DNA from 4 places in the Allobosea minatitlanensis genome. Region 1 is predicted to be linked to each of the others. Evidence: predicted binding sites of a transcription regulator. Region 1 holds the regulator's gene; each other region holds the start of a gene.
The links. The regulator PhoB, encoded in region 1, activates phosphate uptake and scavenging genes when phosphate is short. The targets are predictions, from matches to a motif close to TGTCATNNANCTGTCAT.

Region 1 (2,193 bases):
CCTGTGGCTGACGCGGCGCCTCGACCGGCCCGCCCGCCCCGGCCTCGACGCCTTCATCGACTGGCTGAAGGTGGAGGCCGCCGCGTTCGAGGCCGCGACCCGGGCGGCGTGAGCGGCCGGCAACCTCTCCGCCCGTCATGCGTTGAACCGGCAGGAGGAGCCGCCATGATCACCTTTCTCCCGGCACCCGACCATGTTCTCGCCATCGCGCTCAGCGGCACGATCGAGCCGGCCGACATCGAGCGGGTCGCCGCCGATCTCGAAGAGCGGCTCGCCCGGCACGAGAAGGTCTCGATCCTCGCCGATCTCACGGATTTCGACGACATGACCTTCGCCGCCGCCTGGAAGGACGCCCGCTACGGCTTCGGCAAACTGTGGGAGCTCAGGCGCTTCCCGAAGGAGGCGATCATCGTCGAGAAGGGCTGGCTCGACAGCGCCGCGCGGCTGTTCGCGCCGGTGATCCCCTTCGTCGCGATCCGCAGCTTCCCGCCGTCCGAGCGCGAGGCCGCCCTCGCCTGGGCGGCCGATATCGAGGGCGGGCCCGACGCCTGACAGCCATGGAGCCGCCATGCCGACCCGCACACGCAAATGGTCCGCCGAGGTCACCCGCAAGAGCGATGCCCTCGACCTCCGGGACAAGGTCTTCACGCAGGACGATCCGCGCCGCATCGCCCGCTCGCTGAAGCGCTCGGCCGAGCGCAGCCGGCGGCGCAAGGCTTCCGCCTACCGCTCCGCCATGTCGATGCTGACGTTCTACATCAACCGCGCCGGCCGGAACCTGCCGGCGAAGCGGCGCGAGACGCTGGAGGCCGCCAAGCGCAGCCTGCGCCGGCTCTTCCACCGCTCGCGCAGCGCGCCTCAGGAGCGCGCGAAGGTCTCGTCGAAGGCGTAGCCGGCGCCGCGCACGGTCCTGAGCGGGTCCTTGGCGTTGGCCGGGGTGATCGCCTTGCGCAGGCGCCCGACATGCACGTCGACCGTGCGCTCGTCGATATAGACGTCGCGGCCCCAGACGGCATCGAGGAGCTGCGCGCGGGAATAGACCCGGCCCGGCGCCTGCATCAGGAATTCGAGCAGGCGGAACTCGGTCGGGCCCAGATGCAGCTCGCTGCCGGCCCGGCGGACGCGGCGCGTCGTGCGGTCGAGCTCGAGATCGCCGGCCTGGAGCAGGCCCGCGACATGGCCGGGCTTCGCCCGGCGCAGCAGCGCCTGGATGCGCGCCGTCAGCTCGGGCAGCGAGAACGGCTTCACCACATAGTCGTCGGCGCCGGTGGCGAGGCCGCGCACCCGCTCGGTCTCCTCGCCGCGCGCCGTCAGCATGATGATCGGCACCCGCTCCGTGTCGCGCCGCGAGCGCAGCCGGCGGCAGAGCTCGATGCCGGAGAGGCCCGGCAGCATCCAGTCGAGCAGCACGAGATCGGGCGTGTGGTCGCGCAGATGCAGTTCGGCGTCGTCGCCCCGTGCGACGCTGTCGACCTCGAAGCCCTCGGCTTCGAGGTTGTAGCGCAGCAGCAGGGTCAGAGGCTCTTCGTCTTCGACGATCAGGATGCGTGCGGCCATGATGTCCCGTCTCAGCTCCCGGTGACGGCCTCGACCTCGATATTGGTCGTGTCGAGCTTGGGCCGGTTCACGTCGAGCGAGTCGCCCGTGATGAGGTAATGGATCGTCTCGGCGATGTTGGTGGTGTGGTCGCCGATGCGCTCGATGTTCTTGGCGCAGAACAGGAGATGCGTGCAGAAGGTGATGTTGCGCGGGTCCTCCATCATATAGGTCAGGAGCTCGCGGAACAGCGAGGTGTAGAGCGCGTCGATCTCGTCGTCGCGGCGCCAGACCTCGAGCGCCTTCTGCTCGTTGCCGGCGGCATAGGCGTCGAGCACCTCCTTGAGCTGCGCCTGCACCAGCCGGCTGATGTGCTCCAGCCCGACCACGGCGCGGTGCGGCGGCTGGAACTGCCCGGAGATGGCGACGGCGCGCTTGGCGATGTTCTTGGCGAGATCGCCGACGCGCTCGATATCGGCGGCGATGCGGATCGCCGAGATCAGCTCGCGCAGGTCGTTGGCGAGCGGCTGGCGCCGGGCGATGGTCAAAACCGCCTTCTCCTCGACCTCGCGCTGGAGATTGTCGAGGCGCTGGTCGGCGCTGATGATCTTCTGGGCCAGCGTCGTGTCGCGGCGCACCAGCGCCACGGTGGAATCG
Region 2 (2,193 bases), 3.3 Mb from region 1:
CGCCGCCGATGATCGAGTTCTGCGGCGCGCCCTGCACCTCCGGGTAATAGGGCATCGGGGCGTTGCCCCAGTCGAACTTGGCGTTCGCCTGGACATTGCCGAAGAAGCCGGAGGAGGTCAGGAAGATCGGGCATTCGCCCGAGGTGAAGCGGCCTTCGCCATTGTTGGTGCGGCCGGAATAGTCGTAGGTCTTGTCCTTCTGCAGCTCGACCAGATTGGTCCAGTGCTTCAGGAAGAGCGGGCTCTGGTTGAAGGTCATCACCGCGTCGGTGCCGGCCATGCCGTTGACCTTGGTCGAGAGCGGAACGTTGTGCCAGGCGCCGAACTGCTCGATATTGGCCCAGGTCGCCCAGGCGTTCGAGAAGCCGCATTTGTCGTAGCCGGCGGCCTTCAGCTTCTTGGCGTCCTCGAACACCTCAGGCCAGGTCTTGGGCGGCTTGGCGGGGTCGAGGCCGGCCTTCTTGAAGGCGTCCTTGTTGTACCACATCACCATCGACGACGAGTTGAAGGGGAAGGAGAGCATCTCGCCCTTCGCCGTCGAGTAGTAGCCGGTGATCGCCGGCAGATAGGCCTTCGGATCGAACGCCTCGCCGGCGTCCTTCATCAGCTCATAGACCGGCTTGATCGCGCCCTTGGCCGACATCATCGTGCCGGTGCCGACCTCGAAGACCTGGAGGATGTGCGGAGCCTGGCCGGCCCGGAAGGCGGCGATGCCGGCATTCAGCGTGTCGGGATAGGAACCCTTGTAGACCGGGACGACCTTGTAGTCCTTCTGGGCGGCGTTGAAGTCGTTGGCGAGCTTGACGATGACGTCGTTGTTGGCGCCGGTCATCGCATGCCACCACTGGATCTCGGTCTGGGCGAAAGCCGGCGAAGCACCGGCGAGCGCGAAGGCCGCGACCGACATCAGGATACGCGATTTGATGGTCATGGAGTGTCTCCCTTCCGCGGGCGGCTCCCCGCCGCGGTTCTTGTCGTTGGTGCGCAAGCTAGCATGAAGCGCGGGCGACAGTTCAATGACAAATCGATGACGCCCGAAGCAATCCGCCTATGGTCGCGAACCGGCTTGCGCATTTGCGCATAAGCGGCTGTTCTCCGGCTTCGACGAATTCTCTCGCGGACGAACGACATGCCCGATTTCTCCCTCTCCGTCGCCAACGCCCTCCCGCAGGATGCCGGCGCCGCCGTGCTGGCCGGCCGCGTCTGGCGCCCCGACCGGGGCGGGCCGGCGGTGGTCACCATCCGCGACGGGCAGGCGATCGACGTCACGGCGCATTTCCCGACGAGCCGCGACCTGTGCGAATCGACCGACCCGGCCAAGGCGCTGCGCGCCGTCGAGGGCGAAGCCGTCGCGCCCCTCGCCGAGGTGCTGGCCAACACGCCGGTCGACAGGCGCGACCGCAGCAGGCCCTGGCTGCTCTCGCCGCTCGACCTGCAGGCGGTGAAGGCGGCCGGCGTCACCTTCGCCGTCTCGATGCTGGAGCGCGTGATCGAGGAGAAGGCGCGCGGCAACCCCGCCGCCGCCGCGACGATCCGCGCGGAGATCGGCAAGCTGATCGGCGACGACCTCTCGAAGCTCAAGCCCGGATCGCCCGAGGCGATGCATCTCAAGGAGGTGCTGATCAAGCAGGGCGCCTGGAGCCAGTATCTCGAGGTCGGCATCGGCCCCGACGCCGAGATCTTCACCAAGGCCCCGCCGATGTCGACGGTGGGCAGCGGCGCCGATGCCGGGCTGCACCCGGCCTCGAGCTGGAACAACCCGGAGCCCGAGATCGTGCTGATCGTCGCCTCGGACGGGCGCATCGTCGGCGCGACGCTCGGCAACGACGTCAACCTGCGCGACGTCGAGGGCCGCTCGGCCCTCTTGCTCGGCAAGGCCAAGGACAACAACGCCGCGGCCGCGGTCGGCCCCTTCATCCGCTTCTTCGACGACGGCTTCACGCTCGACCATATCCGCCGGACGACGGTGACGCTGACGGTGGAGGGCGAGGACGGCTTCCGGCTCGAAGGTTCCTCCTCGATCGCCAGGATCAGCCGCGACCCGGCCGACCTCGCCGCGCAGATGATCGGCCCGCACCACCAGTACCCGGACGGGGCGGCGCTCTATCTCGGCACCATGTTCGCGCCGATCGAGGACCGCGACTCGGCCGGCGGCGGCTTCACCCACAAATACGGGGACATCGTCACCATCGC
Region 3 (2,193 bases), 1.6 Mb from region 1:
CGCCATGCTCGCGGATGCGTTCGGGGAAGCGGGCGTTGTAGGGCTTGAACTTGAGGTCCGGCCGGTCGACGCCGACAAGCTGGGAGAGCTCGGTGAGGCCGATCATGCCGTTGACCTCGACGACCTCGTCGCTGTCGACCTTGAGCTCGCGCACGATCAGCCGGCGCAGATGGTCGGGCATGCCGGTCGAGAGCTCGAGCCGGATCACGACGCCGAGGCGGCGCTGCTTCAGCATGGTCTCGAAGACGCGCACCAAATCCTCCGCCTCCTCCTCGATGTCGAGATCGGAGTCGCGGATGATGCGGAAGGAACCGGCCCCCCTCACCTCGTAGCCCGGGAACAGCTTGGCGATGAACAGCGAGACGGCGTCGTCGAGCGCGATGAAGCGGTGCAAACCCTCGCGGGCGAGGTCGGGCAGCTCGATGAAGCGGTCGATCTTCGTCGGCACGCGGATCAGCGCGTCGAGCTGGCGCCCGTCGCTGATCCGCTCCAGCGCCAGCGCGACGGTGAAGCCGAGATTGGGGATGAAGGGGAAGGGATGCGCGGGGTCGATGGCGAGCGGCGTCAGCACCGGGAAGATGTAGTTGAGGAAGTAGTCCTCCAGCCAGATCCGGTCCTGCGGGCCGATATCGGCCGGCCCGAGCAGGTGAATGCGGTTCTCGTGCAGCTCGTGGCGCAGTTCGACCCAGCGCGCCTGCTGGTCGTCGGTCAGGGCCGAGACCGCCTTGCCGATCGCGACGAGCTGCTCGGCCGGGGTCAGGCCGTCCTGGCTGCGGGTGACTACGCCGGCCTTGAGCTGCTCGCGCAGGCCCGAGACCCGGACCATGAAGAACTCGTCGAGATTATTGGCCGAGATCGAGAGGAAGCGGAGCTGCTCCAGCAGCGGATGGCGGCGGTTGGAGGCCTCCTCCATGACGCGGCGGTTGAACTCCAGCCAGGAGAGCTCGCGGTTCATGAAGCGCTCGGGCAGCCGGCGCAGCGACGGCGCGTCGGAATCCGTCATCGCCCCGTCCGTCGTCCCGGGCCTCTCGGCCGCAATCTCGGTGGTCATGCGCTTCGCCCGCGTCCTGGTCGTCGTCCTGCCTGTGCGTCTCATGGACCGTGTGAAGCCACCCTATCGTGACAGTTCGATGACGGGCGGCCTGAAGCGGCCATCGGGAAGGTTAGCAGGCATCGGCGGAGCGTCCAGCGCCGGCACCCTCAGCCCGGCTCCTGCGGGAAGAGCTCGGCCAGCACCTCGTGCACCAGCGGGCGCGTGACCCGCCGGCCGCGCTCCAGCGCCACCCTGTCGAGCCGGTCGACGACCCGGCGCGCGGCGGCGAAGGAGCGCTCCATCCTGAGCGCCAGCGCGTCGATGACGGCGGTGTCGACCACGAGCTGGCGGTCGATGAAGAGCTTGACCAGCACGGCGCGCAGCAGGCCGTCATCCGGCGGCTCGATGGTGGCGCTCGGCGCCAGCCGCAGCCGCGAGAGCAGGTCCGGCACCTTCAGCCCCCAGAGCTCGGGCGCGCTGCGCGCCGTCAGCAGGAGATGGCCGCCGCGCGCCTTGACCGCGTTCATCAGGTGGAACAGGGCCGGCTCGTCGAAGGGGCCGGCATCGCAATCCTCGATGACGAGCGCCCCGCCCGAGACCAGATGCGCAACCTGGTCGTCCGACAATTCGCGGGCGGGGATCGTCCAGGCATGGGCCATGCGGGCCCAGATCGCGGCGAGATGGGTCTTGCCCGCCCCTTCCGGCCCGGTCAGCCGCAGCCAGGCTTCCGGCCAGCGCGGCCAGCTCTCGACCAGCCCGTAGGCCGCCTCGTTCGAGGGGCCGACGAGAAAGTCCTCGACGCCATGGCGGCTGTCGAGCGGCAGGTCGAAGGCGAGCTGGCGCGGGCGCGACGGCGCTTCGGACATGACGGGCTCAGCGCTCGAGGTCGATCTCGACCTCGATCCCCTTCGGCTGCGGCGGCGCGAGGCCGCGATAGAGATTGCTCCCGAGATACTGCCTGAGCGCGAAGCGGCAGAGCACGCCGATGACCGCCGCCAGCGGCACCGCCACGAGCAGGCCGACGAAGCCGAACAGCGAGCCGAAGGCGAGCAGCGCGAACATCAGCCAGACCGGATGCACGCCGATCGAATCGCCGACGAATTTCGGCTGGAAGATGTTCCCTTCGAGGAACTGCCCGGCCAGGAAGACGCCGAGCGCCG
Region 4 (2,193 bases), 580 kb from region 1:
ATTCGGGTTGCTCCTTCTGTGGATCGTCTCAGGGTCGGGCTCGTCCGGCGGCGGGGTGCCGCTCAGGCGATCTTCTGCTTGGCGCGCCGGGCTTCCGAGGCCGCGATGGCGTCGAGCGCGTCCAGGGCCTCGGCCCCGGCGTCCTTGGCCTCGATGCCGTAGAGATCGGCCGCGACCTCGCGGGTCAGCGCCTGCGGGGTGTCGTCGAAGACGACCTTGCCGGCGGCCATGCCGATCAGCCGGTCGCAGTATTTCGCCGCGATATCGAGGTCGTGCAGGTTGCAGATCACGGTGATGCCGTGCTCGCGGTTGATGCGGAACAGCGCATCCATCACGACCTGGGTGTTGCGCGGGTCGAGCGAGGCGATCGGCTCGTCGGCGAGGATGATGCGCGGCTCCTGCACCAGCGCGCGGGCGATGGCGACGCGCTGCTGCTGCCCGCCCGAGAGCGTCTCGGTGCGCTGGGCGAGGAGATGGCCCATGTCGAGCCGCTCCAGCGCCGCGATGGCGCGGATCTTGTCGTCCTCGGAGAAGCTCTTCACCAGGGTCAGCGCGGCCGAGCGGTGGTTGAGCCGGCCGAGCAGCACGTTGGTGAGCACGTCGAGCCGGCCGACGAGGTTGAACTGCTGGAAGATCATCGCCGTGTCGCGGCGCCAGCGCCGCAGCGCCGTGCCCTTCAGCGCGGTGACGTCGCGCTCCTCGCAGAGGATGCGCCCGCTGCTGGGCTCGGCCAGGCGGTTGAGCATGCGCAGCAGCGTCGATTTGCCGGCTCCGGACCGGCCGATGATGCCGACCATCTCGCCATGGGGGATCGACAGCGAGACGGTATCGACGGCGTTCCTGTCGCCGAAACGCTTGGTCAGGCCTTCGATGCGCAACATGAAAGGTTCTCGCACATGACGGGTCGCATGAGCTGGCGCCGGTGGCCGAAGCCGCCGGAGCCATGGGGCACGCACGAGAAAGAGCGCTATCGGCCGCAGATGACAGGGGCGTGACGCCGCCCGGCCGCCAGGATGGCCGGTTCAGGCGCCGCGCAGGAGCAGGTCGACGCAGGCGGCGACATAGGCCTTGCGCCGGGCCGAGGGGAGCGGCCGCACCGCCAGCAGCCCGCGCAACTGGTGGAAGCCGCGCAGCATGCCGACGAACTGCTCGGCGAGCGTCTCGGCCTGCGGCGGGGTCAGCGGACGCGGCAGGCCATCACCGATTCGTGAACGCGCGAGCAGCAGCGCCGCCACGTCGGCGATCATCCGCTTCCCGCCGGCCTCATAGGCGACGCGGCCGAGTTCGGGAAAGCGATGGGCGGCGCTGGTCACGAGGCGGTGCAGGTCGAGCGAGGCCGGGCGCAGCATCATCGCGAGCGTATCCTCGCCGAGCCGGGTCAAAGCGCCGCGCAGGTCGATATCGGCGGATGGCTGCCGCAGCGGAATCGTCAGCTTCTCGGTCAATTCGGTACAAATCGCCTTGAAGAGCGCTTCCTTATCGGCAAAATGACTGTAGATCGTCTGCTTGGAGACGCCGGCCCGGTGCGCGATCTGGTCGAGGCTGGCCCGCTCGAAACCTTCGGCGAGGAACATTTCGGAGGCGGCGCGGGTGATGGCGTCGTGCTTGTCGGGGCGGGAGCGTTCGGCCGGATGCGACCCGGCTCCGTTTCGCGGCGAGGGCTTCGGCAAGCCTTTTGCTTGGAGTTCGGGCGAGCCGTTCCGCGCTGCGGGGTGGTGCCGGAATGTGGGGGTTTCAGCCATGGCTGCGCCCACCAGACCTCTTATCAAACTGGACCGTCCAGTCTAAGATAGTCGGGCGGTATCGGAGCGTCCAGTCCTATGAAGCGGTTAGTCCTCCTTCTCCTGATCGCAGGCCTCGCCGCCGGCGGCTATTACGGCTATCGCCATCTCCATGCCAGCGGCGAGCAGGCGCAGGCCAGCGCGGCGCCGGCCGCGCGCGTGGCCGTGCCGGTCGAGGTCGCCGCCGTCGAGGTCATGGCGGTGAGCGAGGAGGTCGAGGCGCTCGGCACGCTGGCGGCCGACGAATCCGTGGTGATCGCCCCCGAGATCGCAGGCCGCGTCGTCGCGCTCGGCTTCCGCGAAGGCGAGCCGGTCAGGGCCGGGCAGGCGCTGGTCAGGCTCGACACCGCCATCCTCGACGCCGAGCTCAAGCAGGCCCAGGCCGATCTCGGCCTGGCGCGCGACACGGCCG

Region 2: a site for PhoB is predicted at 1,006-1,022, ahead of ugpB (sn-glycerol-3-phosphate ABC transporter substrate-binding protein UgpB). Genes of this name have one in related genera too.
Region 3: a site for PhoB is predicted at 1,120-1,136, ahead of ACWH43_RS13275 (RNA degradosome polyphosphate kinase). Genes of this name have one in related genera too.
Region 4: a site for PhoB is predicted at 981-997, ahead of phnC (phosphonate ABC transporter ATP-binding protein). Genes of this name have one in related genera too.

The regions. Positions count from the first base shown of each region.
Region 1 is NZ_OZ224509.1:1,084,056-1,086,248, reverse strand. Features, by position in the region: gene ACWH43_RS05170 (LysR family transcriptional regulator) at 1-112, shown strand, start outside; gene ACWH43_RS05165 (SpoIIAA family protein) at 166-552, shown strand; gene ACWH43_RS05160 (DUF3175 domain-containing protein) at 569-892, shown strand; gene phoB (phosphate regulon transcriptional regulator PhoB) at 859-1,557, opposite strand; gene phoU (phosphate signaling complex protein PhoU) at 1,569-2,193, opposite strand, start outside.
Region 2 is NZ_OZ224509.1:4,389,012-4,391,204, forward strand. Features, by position in the region: gene ugpB (sn-glycerol-3-phosphate ABC transporter substrate-binding protein UgpB) at 1-925, opposite strand, end outside; gene ACWH43_RS21490 (fumarylacetoacetate hydrolase family protein) at 1,130-2,193, shown strand, end outside.
Region 3 is NZ_OZ224509.1:2,689,633-2,691,825, forward strand. Features, by position in the region: gene ACWH43_RS13275 (RNA degradosome polyphosphate kinase) at 1-1,051, opposite strand, end outside; gene ACWH43_RS13280 (hypothetical protein) at 1,201-1,899, opposite strand; gene ACWH43_RS13285 (AI-2E family transporter) at 1,907-2,193, opposite strand, start outside.
Region 4 is NZ_OZ224509.1:501,281-503,473, forward strand. Features, by position in the region: gene phnD (phosphonate ABC transporter substrate-binding protein) at 1-2, opposite strand, end outside; gene phnC (phosphonate ABC transporter ATP-binding protein) at 63-881, opposite strand; gene ACWH43_RS02375 (TetR/AcrR family transcriptional regulator) at 1,023-1,670, opposite strand; gene ACWH43_RS02380 (efflux RND transporter periplasmic adaptor subunit) at 1,821-2,193, shown strand, end outside.